One region of the Ruegeria sp. BHSB058 genome, then DNA from elsewhere that is predicted to be linked to it. Evidence: riboswitches for the same ligand, from Rfam matches in the RefSeq annotation. Region 1 holds a riboswitch; each other region holds the start of a gene.
What was found. A riboswitch is a leader RNA that binds a small molecule or an ion and turns the genes downstream of it on or off. The one in region 1 is predicted to bind cobalamin.
Positions count from the first base shown of each region.

Region 2: another riboswitch for cobalamin. It lies ahead of AC2FNB_RS11110 (hypothetical protein); the one in region 1 lies ahead of AC2FNB_RS08545 (CbtB domain-containing protein).
Region 3: another riboswitch for cobalamin. It lies ahead of bluB (5,6-dimethylbenzimidazole synthase); the one in region 1 lies ahead of AC2FNB_RS08545 (CbtB domain-containing protein).

Region 1 covers NZ_JBXWSF010000024.1:24,084-30,109, reverse strand. The annotation lists gene AC2FNB_RS08570 (thiamine pyrophosphate-binding protein) at 1-176, opposite strand, end outside; gene AC2FNB_RS08565 (DUF302 domain-containing protein) at 254-718, opposite strand; gene AC2FNB_RS08560 (DUF1636 family protein) at 866-1,225, shown strand; gene AC2FNB_RS08555 (hypothetical protein) at 1,213-1,695, opposite strand; gene AC2FNB_RS08550 (CbtA family protein) at 1,762-2,454, opposite strand; gene AC2FNB_RS08545 (CbtB domain-containing protein) at 2,458-2,628, opposite strand; cobalamin riboswitch at 2,664-2,874, opposite strand; gene cobF (precorrin-6A synthase (deacetylating)) at 2,918-3,661, opposite strand; gene cobA (uroporphyrinogen-III C-methyltransferase) at 3,654-4,382, opposite strand; gene AC2FNB_RS08530 (cobyrinic acid a,c-diamide synthase CobB) at 4,379-5,701, opposite strand; gene cobM (precorrin-4 C(11)-methyltransferase) at 5,688-6,026, opposite strand, start outside.
Region 2 covers NZ_JBXWSF010000036.1:13,491-19,516, reverse strand. The annotation lists gene AC2FNB_RS11130 (bifunctional 2',3'-cyclic-nucleotide 2'-phosphodiesterase/3'-nucleotidase) at 1-1,058, shown strand, start outside; RNA gene ffs (signal recognition particle sRNA small type) at 1,098-1,196, shown strand; gene AC2FNB_RS11120 (alpha/beta hydrolase family protein) at 1,225-2,076, opposite strand; gene AC2FNB_RS11115 (TetR/AcrR family transcriptional regulator) at 2,159-2,734, shown strand; cobalamin riboswitch at 2,798-3,003, shown strand; gene AC2FNB_RS11110 (hypothetical protein) at 3,093-3,497, shown strand; gene AC2FNB_RS11105 (protein-tyrosine phosphatase family protein) at 3,535-4,038, opposite strand; gene AC2FNB_RS11100 (DNA polymerase III subunit gamma/tau) at 4,207-5,973, shown strand.
Region 3 covers NZ_JBXWSF010000006.1:74,719-80,744, forward strand. The annotation lists gene AC2FNB_RS02845 (leucyl aminopeptidase family protein) at 1-878, opposite strand, end outside; gene AC2FNB_RS02850 (hypothetical protein) at 941-1,330, opposite strand; gene AC2FNB_RS02855 (carbonic anhydrase) at 1,481-2,131, shown strand; gene bluB (5,6-dimethylbenzimidazole synthase) at 2,176-2,943, opposite strand; cobalamin riboswitch at 2,988-3,166, opposite strand; gene AC2FNB_RS02865 (aspartate-semialdehyde dehydrogenase) at 3,242-4,264, opposite strand; gene AC2FNB_RS02870 (glycosyltransferase family 4 protein) at 4,377-5,411, opposite strand; gene AC2FNB_RS02875 (MFS transporter) at 5,440-6,026, opposite strand, start outside.

The sequences.
Region 1 (6,026 bases):
GCCATGAACCCGGCAGCATTTTCATGCTTGGCCAGATGAAACTGAATCCCAGCCTGTTCCAGCGCGTCGACCAGGGTCAGAACCTCACCGCCCGGCATGCCAAAGGCGTGGCGGCAGCCGGCCTCGTATAGCCGTCTTGCCAAAAGATCCGCTGCGCGGGGCACGATTTCCTGCATCTCAAACGCTCCGTTCGTTTTCGACAGGCAGATTGCGGAGTGAGCAGGAAGGTGCAAGCGCCTTCACGCCGGTGTGACTATTTTACTGCCGATTCCGCCACGGATTGGAACTTTCCGTCCAATTCCTGTGCAATGGCGGCCAGTTCATCGCCGCCCTCGTCCAGATAGGGCGCAAAGACGAAACTTGGCGTCTTGTAGGACAGCGTTGCGGTACCGTCCGCGTTTTCTGTGACGTAGAAACGGATCGGCGCCTCGATCATGGCTGCCGTCGATGTCTCCAGCACGCGCACGGCATAGTCGTTATTGAACGCCCCCATGACACGGTTGCCGGGGATGGTGATGCCGCGCGCCGCCGCAGCCTTGGTCGGCCCCGCCTGCGTCACTACGATCAGGCCGTTGCCCTTGATCGCCGCCGCGGTGTCGGAGACAAGATCTTCATAGGTCTTGGTAGATTGATGAACTTCCCATCCTTCGCGGGGTTCCAGATCACCGGCCCAAGCGGGCAGGGCGGCAAGGCAAAGGATTGTCCACAGACGTTTCATCGTTCCAGCTCCGGTTGGTTTGACAAGACTGTGATGCCAGATTTTGCATATGTCCGGTGTCACAATCCCGTGTCCATCCGATCAAACCCGGCTTGCGCATGCAGGTCGAAACCCGCAATAACGGCCCGACGCAAGCATGGGCCATACATGACCACCCAACGTATTCGATTGCTGATCTGTTCCAGCTGCCTTGGAGCGCGGGATCGCGAGGCCGAGCGTGATGCCGTGACAGATGCGCTTGCAAAGGCCGGGCTTTCCGATCGGGTCGAACTTACGCAACACGCCTGTTTCAGCGCATGCGAGCAACCGGTTGCCCTGGGGTTGCAGGGGCAGGGACTGGCCTCGTATGTCTTTTCCGACCTTGATCCGGTCAAGGATGCTGACGACATCGCCGCCACTTGCCAGACTTATCTGGACAGCGCCTCGGGCTGGATCGAAGACGCCCGACCATGCGGGCGGCTTCGCCTGTGCCTGCGCGCGCGGATACCGGCGATTCAGTCGACCTGAACCGCGACCGAGGCGGCGACGGGCACGTCATCCACGGTCAGCTGGCTGTGATCGTTGGCGTTCAGAGAGACTTCGATCTCGACCTCGCCTTTGGGCAATTCGTCGATATGCATCCACTCGCCATAAAGGCGCGCCAGCTTGGCACCATTGACATAGACATGCGCATGGCCTTCGCCCGGCCTGTCCGCCAGCGAGGCATTTTCCGGGGAAAAGCGGAAATTCCGCGGAATGACATGCAGATTCCAACCGGCCATCGGATCCTTGGCAAGCATGACCTCAAGTCCCGGTGCGTCCGCGCCCGATGAAAAATTTATGGTTGTGGCATGATCATGTGAACCGGCTTCGCCGTGTTGGGCCGGGTCGCCGTGATCGTGGCCTTCAAATGTCACGCCATAACCCGCCGCCGTCACGAAACCTGCGCCAGCGCCAAAGATCAGGCCGATGCCGAAAAGTGCGAGAGATCGGAACATCTCGAATCCTTTTGATATAAATAATCCCGCCGGGCGTCTGGCCCGGCGGGATGCATCAGCAAACGATTACGCGTTGGCTTCGGCGCGTTTTCCTTCGGCCTGCCAGAAATATCCGGCAAACGTGCCCACCAGAACCCAGGCGGCCATACCGACACCAAAGGCGCGCGCCGCGAACAGGGCGCCCAGTTCGGTCGGAACCGGGCCGGTAAAGCTGTCGGGTTCGGGGGCTCCGATCAGGTGCGGCGCCAAAAGCAGCACGGTCGCGATCAGGTAGCTGATCAGATTGCCACCGAACGCGATCAGCCACATGGCGACACCTGCCGCTGCCACGGTTCCGGTCCACCAGATCTGGCGCGCGGTGATGTCGGAATAGGCCACACCGGGCACCTCAGGCGCCAAGGACAGTCCGGGCGCGAAGTGGAAAGTGATGAAGCCCGCCAACCCCCACAGGATGCCGGTGCGGGCATTGACCTCATGGCCCATCCGTTCTGCCATCGACATCAGGGCCACCAGCACCAGCGCATAGCCGGTATAGGTCAGCATGGTGAACACGATGCTCAGCCCATCGCGCATCAGGTCGAACCCCGGCAGATCCGGATGTGCCGAAACGGCGGCTGCTCCGAAATGCACCAATTCGCCGGACTCGTAGAGTTCAGCGTGAAGCAGGACGGGCTGCACAAATACGAGCTGCAGCAGGGCGGTGATCAGCCCTGCTGCAGCGCCAGCGAACAACGCGCTGGTCAGAATGCGACTGAACATGGGTCAGTGGCAGGGGAAGCCGGTTGAGTGGCGCACATCATGAGCGGCGTCGTGCAGGGCGGATGCCTGAACATGGCCGGTCAGGGTGATGATCCCCAGACCCAGAACAACAGCAAACAGAGCCGGAAGGATGGCCGAACCGGCAGCAGATGCCTTGAGCGTTTTGGTCGTCATTTTAGTCCTCCTGAGCCGCCGCACCCGACGGCCGGTGTTTCGTTTCTTGCCTGGCAGGTCTCCTGGCTTGCGGGTCGGTGCCTCTGTTCGCCTTCCCCCCGGGACAGTTCCGGGAGTGGCTGGTTGAACAGAAGCTCACCGCTTACAGTCGCGGGGGCGGCTTTGGATTTGACCACCGGGATGGCCGCACCAAATTCCCTCTTAGCACCGGAATTCTCCGGCAGGACCAGACCCTTTCATTTAGCCGCGATGCAGTCGTTCGCGCAATTCCCATTTGCGACCCATTCGGTCATTTTTCGCGCCTGCGCAGCAAATAGATGTCCATGATCCAGCCATGATCGGCGCGTGCCCGGGCACGGGTTTCAAGAATCTTGTCCGCAACGTCCGCCAGAGGGCCTTTGACCAGGATTTCTTCCTTCATGCCCACATACGCGCCCCACCAAATGTCGAACGCCATCATATCAAGGCTTTGAAACGAGCATTCGCCGTCCAGCATGACCGCAACCTTGTCGGCACCGTCAGGCCAGCCCTCGTCCCGGATGCGGCGGCCGGTCGTGACGACATAGGGCGCGCCGATGTCGTTGATCGGAATCGCATGGGCGGCCGTCAGTGCCTGCAGCGCCGTGATGCCGGGAATCACCCGTGTGACCGGCTGCGGGTCCAGCCGCGACGCAATTCGCAGCGAACTGTCATAAAGCGACGGATCACCCCAGATCAGCAGCGCCACCTGCCGGGCCTGCGGAAACCCGGCGATCGTCTCCTGCCAGCGCAGTGCGATGGCGTCGTGCCATTCGTCCACGCCGCGCAAATAGCCATTATCGGCGCGGCGCCTGGGGATATCGAAATAGGCGATCTGAGGTGCCGCGTCCGCCACCTGCGCGATGATCTCCTCCCGCAGTCCAGCCAGATCGGCCTTGTTCTCGCCCTTGCGGGGGATCAGGATCAGGTCCGCCGCCCGTATCGCGTTTGCCCCCTGGAACGTGACGTGATCGGGATTGCCGGTGCCGATGCCAATCAGGTTCAGCTCATACATCCCCGAACTCCGCCAACGGGCCGTAAAGGATCAGGGCGGGGGCGGTGCCGACCTCTGATTTCAGTTGCTCCGCCAATGCTCCGATCGTTGCGCGTTGCAGTTTCTGGTCCGGCGTCGACACGGATTCGGCCATCAGCGCCGGGGTGTCGAGCGGCAGCCCGTGGACATTCAGCGCCTCGACCAGCAATGGAAACGTGCGCTTGCCCATGAAAACGACGGTGGTCGCGCCAGCATCGGCCAAGGCAGGTAAATTCAGATCCTGAGGCAGCTTGCCGCTGACATCATGGCCGGTGACGAACTGCACCCGCCGCGCCGTCAGCCTGCGGGTCAGCGGAATGCCCGCCGCCGCCGCCGCCGCGATGGCCGACGGGATGCCGGGAATGATCTCATAGTCGATACCGGCCTCGCGCAGGGCGACGATTTCCTCCTCCAACCGACCGAACAGACCACCATCACCGGATTTCAGCCGTACGACACGCTGTCCGGTCTGGGCATAATCGACCAGCAGACGGCTGACATGGTCCTGCTTGGGCGAGGGGCGACCGGCGCGTTTGCCGACACCGACCAGATCGGCATCCTCGCGCGCGTGTGTCAGGATCGGACCGCTGCTCAGATCATCGAACAGCACCGCGTCGGCCTTGCCGAGCCGGTCCACCGCCTTGAGCGTCAAAAGTTCCGGATCGCCGGGACCGGAGCCGATGAAAGAGACAAAGCCGCTCATGTCGAAGCCTCCGCAATCAGGTGGAAAAAGGTGCCGGTAACGTTGCCGCGTACCGAGCCGGTTTGAGGGCCTTCGACCCCTTCAGCGTCAAAGACCTGCGCCAGCGGCGCGTCCGGTTGGTCGACAATCGACGAATAGTGAAACTCGTGCCCGCGCAACATTGCGCCCGCGCCATGTCCGGGTATCGGCGCAATCAGACGCGCCTTGCGGTATCCCAGATTGAACTTGCGTTTTTCATAAGACGTGACCAGACCCAACAGCCCGGCCATCTTGTGGCCTACCCCATCCTTGTCGATCAGTGCTTCGCCCAGGGCCATGTAACCGCCGCATTCACCGTGTACAGGCTTTGTCTCGGCATGTTTGCGCAGACCGGTCAGGAACGTGTCGGCTGTTGCCAGCTTGCCAGCATGCAATTCGGGATAACCACCCGGCAGCCAGACCAGATCGGCATCCGCCGCCGGCGCCTCATCCGCCAGCGGAGAAAACGGCAGGATTTCGGCCCCCGCCGCGCGCCAGCCTTCCAACAAATGCGGATAGGTAAAGGAAAAGGCCTCGTCCCGCGCCAATGCGATGCGCTGCGCCGGGGGAAATGGCAGCGCCGACGCCGAGGACCCTTGCGGACTTGATGAAGCCGCCGCCTTGATTGCCTCCAGATCCACATGTTCGCGCAAAAACGCCGCGTAACCGGCAATCGCGCTTTCCAGATCGGGGTGTTCAACCGCCTGTATCAGGCCCAGATGCCGTTCAGGCAAGGTCAGATCGCCCCGGCGCGGCAGTACGCCCAGCACCGGCAGACCCGCACGCTCCATCCCCAACCGGGTCAGGCGTTCATGTCGGGGGCTGGCGCAGCGGTTCAATATCACCCCGGCAAAGGGCAGGTCAGGGTTGTACATCCGGAACCCCAGCGCCGTGGCCGCCGCCGATTGCGCCTGACCGCCCACATCCAGAACCAGTACCACCGGCCAACCCATCCGCAGTGCGGTTTCGGCGCTCGACCCATGGCCCAGCTCGCCCGGTTTGGCAACGCCGTCGAACAGGCCCATCGACCCTTCGGCCACCACGATGTCCGCACCCTCGGCCTGGGCCGAGATCGCGCCCAGCAGCGGTTCGCCCATCGCCCAGCTGTCCAGGTTGAACGAGGAACGCCCCGCCGCCGCGCGGTGAAAGGCCGGGTCGATGTAATCCGGCCCGCTCTTGAACGGTTGAACGGTCAGCCCGTCCTCGGCCAGCGCTCTGAGCAGGCCCAGCATCACCGTCGTCTTGCCGGTACCCGACGAGGGCGCCGAAATCAGAACTCCCGGCGGGTTAGTCATCGCCATGACTCCAGCTCGACCACGGGCTGTCCGCGCTCTGCGGGCGATAGCGCCGGTCGTATTCCTTGGAATAGAGGCAGCTTTCGTCAAACCCTTCGCCGGCCAGCGCTGGCCCCACCAAGATCAGCGCGGTCCGCGAGATGCTCGCGTCCAGCGCTTCTTTCAGGGTGTCGAGCGTTGCGCGGATGATTCGCTGGTCCGGCCAGCTGGCGCGATAGACCACGGCCACCGGGCAATCCGCTCCGTAATGCGGGGCCAGATCGGCGATGACCTTGTCCAGATTGCCGATCGACAGGTGAATGGCCAGCGTCGCGCCGGTGCGGGCAAAGTT
Region 2 (6,026 bases), on a different contig from region 1:
TGCCGGGATCGTCAGGATCGCATTTGGGCGTGATCGATCTGGCGTTTGCCCATGAGGCCAACAGTTGGAAAATTGCAGGGCATTCTGTCGAACTTCGCCCGATCTGCAACAGAGGCAACGATGGTTGTGCCCAATCGACCGTCGAAGAAGATCCCAAGTTGGCACGAATATTCGAATGTGGACATGCCGAAACACTAAAGCGGATGAAACAGCCCGTCGGACATGTCAGCCAATCGATGCATAGCTATTTTTCCTTTTGTGCACCGGATAGGGGGCTTTCGCTTGTCGCCGCAGCTCAAGCAGCTGCACTGCGTCCCTTTCTTGCCGGTTTGCCTGAAGGATCACTACCGACATTGTCAGCGGTCACACCCACGAAATTCGGAGGGCGTTCCGGGCCGCGTTTCTATACGGAGGTTCCCGCTGGTGAAGTTTCGATGCGTCACATTGCCGACCTTCACGTCTTTCCCAACGAATTGCGCGCTGTTGTCGTTAACGGCGCACAATTGCGCGATTGGCTAGAAATGTCGGCATGTCTGTTTAACCAGGTCACTGAAAATAGCCAAGATACCCCGTTGATCAACCCTCTTCGAGCAGGCCATAATTTCGATGTTATCCATGGTGTTGAATACACTATAGATCTGACTTGCCCGCCTCGGTTTCATGCGGATGGCAGTCTGGTTGAAACAGGCAACCGACGCATTGGAAACCTCACTTGGAAGGGAGATCCCATCGGGGATCAGCAGCTTTTCGTCGTGGCACTGAATAACTATCGCGCCAATGGGGGGGGGCATTTTTCAGCTTTGGAGAACGCTAAAATCATCAGTATTCCTCGCCTACGCATTCAGCACATCTTGAAGGACTATGTTGAGGGGAGTCTTCCATCTGATCCGCTGCAAGCGACTCCGCATCCGTGGCGTTTCGTCAAGACGCGCAAGACCTCGGTCGTTCTGCAGACCGGTCCCGATGCCTTGCGCTATCTGGATGACCTTTCAGGATACCACCCGGTTGTTCTGGGCATCGATCCCGAAGGTTTCCTGCGGCTACGCCTATCCTTGTGACGGGTTGTCATCGCCAGTCATCTTGCCTATATCGAGCAACGAGAGGTTGGCGCGGGCGAGCGCCTCGCCAACCTGGTCAGGTCCGGAAGGAAGCAGCCACAACGAGTCCCGCTTGGGTCGATGTCCAACCTCTCACTTTCCCACTAATCATCTAGCGTAGACCAACCTAATCGGCGATGAGTGCGGGCCACACAACGGCATTCTTACGCGCAAACGCGCCCAGATGGCCAATTTGCTTCACTCCAAAATCCTGAGGCGTCAATTCACGCCGTCGCGCATCTTGCCCATAAAGTTCGGCCAATCGCCAAACGCATTTGGGCGGGATCACCTGATCGTCCGAAAACGCAATCATATCCACTGATGCGCCACTTCTTTTCCAGTCGGGTTTCGGTAAGGTCGTTCCGGCATCCGGCAGATAGCTTTTTGCGGATATGCACCATTTTCGCCATTGCCAATAGACCGGAGCAGGTAGATCTGCTCCGAACCCAACAAGACGCCCAGGCAAATACCCCAAACTCTTAACCAGCAGCGGAACATGCCCGAACCAAAACATTCTGGCGAGCGCTTGATAAGGCCAAGGGTGATCGCGATGTTGTACCAGCCCTGAACAGACACAGATCATTCTGTCGATTTCTTCGATGCCAGGCTGCAAAGGACCGAGCATCCCGCCAATCGAATGCCCGATGACCCAAAGCTTTGAATTTGGGAACCGACGACGCATTTCCATCCGAGCCGCGGGCATGTCGACCAATGCCCAGTCGGTCATGGATGACTTGGATTTCTTTAGGTTGCCGGTCAAAGAGTGGCCGAAATCCCGGTAATCGTACGTCAGACAAGCAATTCCGCGTTCTAAGGCCAGCCACGATGCGAAATGTCTGTAGTAGTCCCTCGGAACACCGGTCGCCCCATTGAGCACGACCGTAACTTCTGGCTGTTCCTTCGCATGAAAGAGGCGGGCAGACAGTTGGTAGTCGCCCGAGTGAATAAGAAGGTCTTCAGCTGACACCTGGTCCTGCATATTTAACTCCGCGCCCCTAGACCGGTCGGTCTAGTTCTGATCTCTGGACCAATTGGTCCAGTGCTGTCAATAATCCACGCAAATGACTGAACGTCCTTTGCCAACAAAAGAGCGCCTGATTCGGGCTGCGGCCGATCTTTTCCAGAGGTCGGGCTATCACGGGGTCGGGCTGAACGAAGTTCTTTCCGTGGCTGACGCACCCAAAGGATCGCTGTATCACCATTTCCCGAATGGAAAGGCCGATCTGGCGCTTGCGGCCGCTACTTGGGCGTCCGATGTGATGCTTGGTCTTATTGCCGCGTCATTTGAGCCTGCGGAAGATTTCCAGTCCGGGGCCACAACTCTTTGCAACAAGATAGCGAAACTTTTCGACAAATCAGGTCAGTGGGATACCTGCCCGATTTCCGCTACTTTGTTCGAAGGGCCGGACAACAATATATTCCGCAACCATGCCTATCACTTGTACGAGGGTTGGATAACCGAAGTCGCACATCACGCAAGGCGACTTGGAGTGGCCGAGCCAGAATTCGCGGCAGATACTGTGTTCATACTGCTCCAGGGCGGGTGGCAGTTGGCCCGGGCAAGGCGATCTTCGGAGACCCTAAGAAACGTGCCTTGCCGCTTGAGCAAGATGTCGACGTCTAAACAAATTCAGTAAACCCGCCCGGCGCGACAAAGGTGCTTGAGCCGCAGGATTCGTCTTGACCCAAAATTGTGCGCCCGCTAGCGATTAGGCGATGGTTTCCGGCCGCGTTCACGGTCGGAATGAAAAGGGAACACGGTACGGTTCTTCCAGAACCAAATCCGCGACTGCCCCCGCAACTGTAGGCGGCGAGCGAAGCCGAAATGCCACTGGTCCAAGGGCCGGGAAGGTCGGCAAAGCAGCGACCCGCAAGTCAGGAGACCTGCCATCGGAACTGAAACTCGAACTCGGGCGGGGTGTCCGGGACAGGGTCCGATAGCTGCTTGCTGTCCTTCCCGTCCGTTGTCCTCGTCACCAGCGCGGAGGGCGCGACATGATTTGGAAATCCGACAAGCACCTGTTCACAGCAACAGTGTGCCAGAAAACCGGTAAACCCTGCCCGGCATTGGCGCAAATGGGTAAAAAACTGGCACAGGCGATATCTGCGACAAAGCCATTGACTGCAGATGACTTCGAGATCGACGGAAGTTGCGCACTTGCACATTGTGCCACTGGGTGCGATGCCAGATTCCGCGCCGATCATTCTCGCATTCGAGTATTCTGCGGTGTGAATGACGAGGCGGATAGCGAACGCCTGAACCAGATTGAAGACGCTCTATTGAACTCTTCTCGGACCGTTTTTCCCTCGGGTTGGATCAAGCAGATGCCCTGCGCGTTCCTCGAAGCAGTTCCGCAGGGCAACCGGGCGGCAGAAACCGCCTGCCACGCGCCACTTTGAAAGAACGCCAACGCAAAAAATAGCCCTCAGCCCGGCCTCAGGGCCGATCTGCCACCATCTGCCCTTTCAGCGCCCAATCCATTTGGGGTTCGGTTTCGACGGCGCAGGGGCGAATGGCGCGTAGCCGTTTCAGCGCATCCGAAGGTCGTTCACCACATTCGACCATCAACCTCAGCGCAGCCATTCCCGATCTTCCGCAACCGCCACGACAGTGGATCAAAATTCGACCACCGCCCGCAAGTGCCTGCCGCGCAGACGCACTGGTCTCGGCCCATTTCGCCTGGACATGACTGGGCGGGATACCAAAATCTTCGATCGGCAAATGGACCCATCGGCAGGCGCGCGCCTGAATATCCAAGCCGAAACTGCGCGCGCCGTCTTGGATCATTTCGACCTCTGTCGTCATCGAAATCACTAGGCCCGGTTTCCAGTCGGCAATGGTGTCGAGGTCAGAAGGATAGTCTCCGCTCCGGCCCGGCATCTGGCAGATAGCCAATGTGCCTCCGCCCACCTGCAGCCCAAATATCACCAGTTGTGACACGATTAGCTCCCACACAACCAACACGCTGAAATCTGCATTCTCCAATCGATGCCTGAGTGTTTTACCCCGGCTTGCAAGCAATCCAAACCAAAATCGGACCTGCTGCTGTGGACGCGGGCATCGCGGCACACTACGCTGCGGTTTTAAGACGAATCCGGCAGAGCAGACATGACCGACACCGCACCCGCACCCTACCAGGTTCTTGCCCGAAAATATCGCCCCGAAACCTTTGCCGATCTGGTCGGCCAGGATTCGATGGTGCGGACACTAAGAAACGCCTTTGAAGCAGACCGGATTGCGCAGGCTTTTATCATGACCGGCATTCGCGGGACGGGTAAAACCACCACCGCACGGATCATCGCCAAGGGCATGAACTGCATCGGGCCGGATGGAAACGGAAAGCCGACAACTGAACCTTGCGGTCAGTGCGAGCATTGCGTTGCGATCATGGAAGGCCGTCATGTAGACGTGATGGAGATGGATGCAGCAAGCCGGACCGGTGTTGGCGACATTCGCGAGATCATCGACAGCGTTCGCTACCGCGCTGCCAGCGCGCGGTATAAGATTTACATTATCGACGAGGTTCACATGTTGTCGACCAGCGCGTTCAACGCGCTGCTGAAGACGCTTGAAGAACCTCCGGCGCACGTGAAATTCATTTTCGCGACAACTGAAATTCGCAAGGTTCCGGTCACAGTTCTGTCTCGTTGCCAGCGCTTTGATCTGCGTCGGATCGAACCCGAAGATATGATCGGCCTGCTACGCATGATCGCCGAATCGGAGGGAGCTCAGATCGCTGGCGACGCACTGGCTCTGATCACCCGCGCAGCTGAAGGTTCGGCCCGGGATGCGACCTCGCTTCTGGATCAGGCGATCTCGCATGGCGCCGGGGAGACCTCTGCGGATCAGGTACGTGCAATGTTGGGGCTGGCGGACCGGGGTCGGGTTCTGGACCTGATGGACATGATCCTGCGGGGCGATGCGGCGGGGGCATTGACCGAACTGGGTGCGCAATATGCCGAAGGCGCCGATCCATTGGCAGTGTTGCGAGATCTGGCCGAGATCACCCATTGGGTTTCTGTTGTCAAAATCACGCCTGATGCAGCACAAGACCCGACCGTTTCGCCCGACGAACGCGCGCGAGGGATACAAATGGCACAGGCGCTGCCTATGCGCGTTTTGACGCGGATGTGGCAGATGCTGCTGAAGGCGCTGGAGGAAGTTTCTGGTGCGCCTAATTCCATGATGGCCGCCGAGATGGCGATCATTCGTCTGACTCATGTCGCCGATCTACCCAGCCCGGAAGAACTGATCAAGCGACTGCAAGATGCGCCTGCGCCACCGGCACCGAACGGCCCGGGTGGAGGAGTTCCCTTGTCAGGCGGGAGTACGTCGACCGCACAGTCAACAGCATCTTATGCGCCAGGCAACCAGTCCGCTCGGCGTCACAACAGCGGTGCGCCAGTTGCAGCCCTCGCGCAGGACCTGCAAGCCGCTTTGGGGCGATACCCAACATTCGAACACGTGGTCGAACTGATCCGCTCCAATCGTGACGGCAAGTTGCTGGTCGATGTTGAGGACGGGATTCGCCTTGTTGCTTATCAACCGGGGCGTATTGAGTTTACCCCGTCCGACAAAGCGCCCAACGATCTGGCCCAGAGGCTGGGCGCAAGCCTGCAACGCTGGACGGGCAATCGTTGGGCTGTTTCGATCGTCTCGAATGGCGAGGCACAGACGATTTCGGAAATTCGCGATGCCGTCGAGATCGCCCTGAAAAATGAAGCCAGTGCGCATCCGTTGGTGCAGGCCGTGATCGCACAGTTCCCCAAGGCCAGCATCACCCGCATCACAACCCCCGAACAACGAGCAGCGCTGGTCGAAGCCGAGGCACTTCCCGAAGTCGAAGACGAATGGGATCCGTTCGAAGAAGAATAGTGACCTTGCAGACGCGTGCCGCTACAAATGTCGCAAATACGCTTGAAGGGTCG
Region 3 (6,026 bases), on a different contig from region 1:
CCGGGGCGAAATGCGTTTCCGGCCACCGAATTTTCCACCGCCGGGATCAGCACCCGCAGCCGGATCGGCAGGGCCAGCGCCATGATCATTCGCGCCAGCCCCAGCACATTGGCCGCCCCGCCCATGTCCTTTTTCATCAACCCCATGGCCGAAGCAGGTTTCAGGTCCAGCCCGCCGGTGTCGAAACAGACCCCTTTGCCGACCAGCGTCAGGCTGGGTCCGCTGTCGCCCCAGGTCATCTCGATCAGCCTCGGGGCCTGCCCGGCGGCGCGCCCTACGGTATGGATCATCGGAAAATTCCGGGCCAACAGGTCGTCGCCGATGATGGTCTCGCACCGCGCCCCGAACTCGGCCGCCAGCCCCTCGGCCGCTGATTGCAGGTGGTCCGGCCCCATGTCGGATGCCGGGGTGTTGATCAGATCGCGGATCAGCGTTTCGGCATTGGCAATGGCCTCGATCCGGGTGGCGTCAACGCCTTCGGGGGCGACAAGCGTGGCCTTGGCCGGCGATTGCGCGGCATAACGGTCAAAGGCGTATCCGGTCAGCAGCCATCCAAGCGCCTCGTTGGCGGTATCCTGATCGGCCAGCCCCGAGACGATCCGATAACTGCCTTTGGGCAGCTTTTCGGCGGCGGCGGCCAGCGGAAACCGCTTGCGCGCGCGCTTGGTCGCGTCGCCGTACCCGGCCAGCGCAAATCGCACCGCGCCTTCGCGGCCCGGCACCAACAGCGCCTGTCCCAGTGCGCCGGTGAACCCGTTGGACGCTACCCAACCCCGAACCTCGCTGTCCTGCGCATCCAGCCAGGCATCAAGCGCGGCCTGTTCGATTACATGCAGGTGCAGGGCGTGGTCGGAGGGAGGGGCAAAAGACAGGGGCATGAACGGCTCGCTTGGTTGAGGTGCGGCCAGACTACCTTGCGCCGGGGCACCTGCAAGCCATTTCAGATCGAAAGATGCCGTTGGTCCCAAACCGCAACCAACGACTGCTCGCCGACCCGGATCAGGCGGAACAGCGTGGCGCTGGCGGCGACGTGGTCTCCGGCATCCACGGCTTCTGACACATCTCCCGCCACGCGGGTCAGCGCCGTCATGCCGACCTGTTCGGCAATCGCCACCAGCGAGCGTGCGGCCTTGCGCAGACCCAGCCAATCCCGCTGTCGCCACATGAGTTCGCATCGCGACAGCCGCAGGGCCAGCTCTTCGATGGCGCGGCATACCACATCCTCGGCGCCCGAATCGCCCAGCTGATCGTAAAGATTTCCCAGAGGGTCCGGATCCAGTCGCACGGTTTCCCTCTGAACGAGTGTGATCACTTTCTCCACCACGTTCACCCCAATAAAGTCGCACCCCCACGGCACGGTCGCATCCTCGCGCCACAGTGGTTGGCAAAAGGTTTCGGCAAAAGTGGATAATGTCTCGAATTTTGTTTCAATTCGGATTAGATCACGCTGCAGCACAGAAAACCTTGGGGATTTACTGGAATGGACTTCGCTAAACCTCTGCCGAATTATCTGGTCAAGCGCTACCATGGCTGGAAAGCCACGACCTATGCCGAGAACGAGGCCTGGTACCGCACATTGGCCAACGAAGGGCAGCATCCGCGCGCCATGGTGATCTCCTGCTGCGACAGCCGGGTGCACGTCACATCTATCTTCGGCGCCGATCAGGGCGAATTCTTCATCCACCGCAACATTGCCAACCTGGTACCGCCCTATGCGCCCGATGGCGATCACCACGGCACCAGCGCGGCCATCGAATATGCGGTCACCGCGCTGAAGGTCGCGCATCTGATCGTGCTGGGCCATTCGCAATGTGGTGGCGTTCAGGGCTGTATCGACATGTGCAAGGGGCAGGCGCCACAGCTTGAGGCCAAGGAAAGCTTCGTCGGGCGCTGGATGGATATCCTGAAACCGAAATACGATCTGGTTGCCGATCTCAAGGACAACATCGAACAGGCCCGCCAGTTCGAGAAACAGGCCGTGGTGGCCTCGCTGGAAAACCTGATGACCTTCCCGTTCGTCGCCTCCGCCGTCGAGGCCAAAAGCCTCAGCATTCACGGCCTGTGGACCGACATCGGCGCAGGCGGATTGCAGAGCTATGATCCTGCGAAAGGAAAGTTCGAACCGGTCTGAGTGACCCGGGCGCCGATCTTCGACGCCCGAACCGCTTCTGGAAATCAGCCCAGCCGCCGCGACAGGAACGTTCCGTCTGCGATTGATGCCTGGTCCGCGCGCAAGCGCCCGGTCAGCTCTGCATCACCGCCGGTTTGCCCCCATTGACCAAAGTGCACGTGGTCGGTGATCGCGCGGCGCGGCAGCCAACCAGCCTTTTCAAGTTCCGGCCTGTCGTGAAAACCACGGACCAGCCCGACACAAAGATATGCGACGGGTACAACCTCGGCAGGCAGGTTCAGCACCTCTTTCAGCGCGCCATTGTCAAGGATCGACACCCAGCCCACCCCCAGCCCCTCGGCTCGTGCCGCCAGCCAGAAATTCTGTACCGCACAGACCGACGAGAACATGTCCATCACCGGTATATGAGTGCGACCGATCACCACCGGCCCGGAGCGGCTGCGGTCGCAAGTGATGCAGATGTTGATCGGCGCCTCGAGGATACCTTCCAGCTTGAGCTTGCGATAAGTGTCGCGCTGCTCGACCGGGAACATCAGCGCGGCCTCAGCATGGGCCTTGGCAAACAGCTCATGCACCTGCCGGCGCATATCACGGTCCTGCAGGATCAGGAAATCCCACGGCTGCATGAATCCCACCGATGGCGCGTGATGCGCCGCCAAAAGGACACGGCTCAACCGGTCTTCGGGTATCGGGTCCGGCAGGAAATCCCCGCGGGTGTCGCGACGGTTGAGGATGGTTCGATAAACCGCTTCGCGGCTCGCCTTGTCAAAGGCGTCGGGCGCCATCAGCGCCGGTTCGGTGGTAATGGCCATCGGAGTCCCCTTGGATGGTCCCGCGCCGCCCGCCGTCCACGCAGGCTGCGCCATCCCTTCCGGCCGGTCTTCTGACTCGGGATCTTCCCGCGCGAACCCCTTCCCGGCCAAGGCCAGTGGTTCATGTCCGCACAGTCCCCCTTACAGCGTTGGGCACGTCGCGGGTTTGCACCGCGTTCCCGATTCTCCCGCACGGGCGGGCACCGAAAGGTGGCCGGACATTAGTCGGTCACGCAGGCAGGTCAACGAAAAAGGGGCACGGTTTCCGCGCCCCTGACATTCCCAATCCGAAGGAGCTTCACCCCTTCTTCAGAACTTCCCGTCCCAGCAGCTCGGCGATCTGCACCGCGTTCAGCGCCGCGCCCTTGCGCAGGTTGTCGCTGACGCACCACAGGTTGATGCCGTTCTCGATGGTCGAATCCTGGCGAATGCGGCTGATGAAGGTGGCGAAATCGCCGACGCATTCCACCGGGGTGACATAGCCACCGGCCTCGCGCTTGTCGATCACCATGATGCCGGGTGCCTCGCGCAGGATGTCGCGCGCCTCGTCTTCGTCCAGGAACTCCTCGAACTCGATGTTCACCGCCTCGGAATGGCCGACAAAGACCGGAACGCGGACGCAGGTCGCGGTGACCTTGATCTTGGGGTCGACGATCTTCTTGGTTTCGGCGACCATCTTCCACTCTTCCTTGGTCGAGCCATCCTCCATGAAGACGTCGATATGCGGAATGACGTTGAAGGCGATCTGCTTCTGGAACTTCTTCGGCTCGACCTCGTTGATCGGGTTGTAGACGGCCTTGGTCTGATCCCACAGCTCGTCCATGCCTTCCTTGCCCGCTCCCGACACCGACTGATAGGTCGACACCACGACGCGCTTGATCCTGGCACGGTCATGCAGCGGTTTCAGCGCAACCACCATCTGCGCGGTCGAGCAGTTGGGGTTCGCGATGATATTCTTCTTGGAATAGTCGTGGATCGCCTGCGGGTTCACTTCCGGCACGATCAGCGGAATGTCCGGGTCATAGCGATAGAGCGACGAGTTGTCGATCACGACACAGCCCGCCGCTGCCGCCTTGGGCGCGTAATCCTTGGTCGCGGCCGAACCCACGGCAAACAACGCCATGTCCCAGCCGGTAAAGTCAAAGGTGGCCAAGTCCTGGGTCTTGATCGTCTTGTCGCCAAAGCTGACTTCGGTGCCCAGCGAACGACGGCTTGCCAAAGCGGCAATTTCGTCCACGGGGAACTGGCGCTCGGCCAGGATGTTCAGCATTTCGCGGCCCACGTTGCCCGTGGCGCCGACGACGACGACGCGATAGCCCATGTCTTGTCTCCTGAGTTAAGGACGCGCGTTCATAGCACCCTTTGTCGCAGAAGAAAGGGGGCAGGCGGCGTATTTGCGTCCCTGACGTCAATTTGAGGCGTGGCGCTGTGTCTCAGCCCCCGGCCAGAAGGCCCTCATAGACCTCGACCAGCGCATTTGCTTCGCCCTCGATATCAAAATGCGTCTCTACATGGGCGCGGGCCGTCACTCCGGACCGGGCCAGAGAATCGCGGTCCGCCAGCATCTCCGCCGCCGCGCCGGCCAGCGCCTGGATGTTGTTCGGGGCCACGACGCGGCCCAGCGACGGGTCGGTCACGATTTCGGAAAACGCGCCCACATCGGTGGCCACCACCGGCACACCGCAGGCCATCGCCTCCAGCGGGGTCAGGCCGAACCCTTCCCATCGCTGGGGGGCGATGAACAGGTCCAGCACCTGATACCATTCCGCGATCCGGTCCACGGTGACCTCGGGCTTGAACAGGATGCGGTGGGCCAGCCCGGCGTCTGCGACCTTCTGTTTCAGATCGTTCAGAAAGCCGGTGTGCTGCTCGGTCGCCCGGCCCATGACAATGCCCGATACATCGTCGAACCGCCCACACAGATCGATCATCGCATCGACAAAGGCATCCGTGCCTTTCTGGTGCCGGATGCGGCCATAACAGCCCAGCAATATCCCGTCGGGCAGTCCCAGTTGCGCCCGCACGGCAGCGCGATCCTTGGGCGGGGTGAAATCCTGCAGGTTGATCCCGTGCATGATCACGCGCGCGTCCCGGTCCAGATACCCGGCGGTCTTGCGCGAGGTCGCCACCACCGCGTCCATCTTCGAGATCAGCCACTTGGTATAACCCGTGTGCCGCCGCTGCGAGGCGCTGGTGAACAGCAGCTTCAGGCGCATCCGGAACACCCCCCGCAAGATCAGACCCAACAGCATTTCCGTGTTCCGCCGTGCATGCCAGACCCTGAGAGGTCGGCGCGGCAGGAACGGTACTTTTGCCAGCGGTATATGCGGGATGTCATCGGGCAATCCGGGGCCGGTGGCGACAATACCGATCTTTTGGGCCTGCAGAGGAACCAACCGCGCAATGGTCGCCGTCACGCCGGAAAGCCTGCGTTTCAGATTTGGGGCGATGACACGCACGTCTTGCAATTGATGCTCCTGTTCCGGTGGTTTCAGGTCAGTCGACGCTGTCGCGGCTGAACAGGTATACCGCGCAACCAAGGCCAAGCGCGACCGCAAAAAAGCCAAAAATCAGCACGTAAGGCGCAGTCGCGCCCGCCTCCACGGTTGCCGCGTGTATCCGTCCGGTCAGAAACTGCATGATCCCGACGCCACCGATGCCGAACAGGTTCAACAGCGTCACACCTCGCCCGACCAGATGTGCCGGAATGAAGGCGCGTCCATGCGCCATGATCACCGGGAAGGATGCCCCCATGAACCCGATCACCGCCATCAGCACGACCGAGGACCAGACCGCGTGATCGATCCACAGGCACAGGAGGCCCAACGCGACGGCGCCCAATACGTTGCCTCCGAAGATCACCCATTTCCGGGTGCCCAGGATCCGGTCCAGCGGGCCATAGCTGAAGGTTCCGGCAATCATCGCCGCCCCCATGATCAGCGTCGCCTGCCCGATCTGCGAGGTGGTCAGATCGAAAACGTCCCGCAAATACGGCCCTGCCCAAAGCCCCCGCAGCGCCGCCGAGGGTGCATAGGCCACCAGCATCAGCGGCAGAATGGCCCACAGCCGCGGTTCTCTCAGAA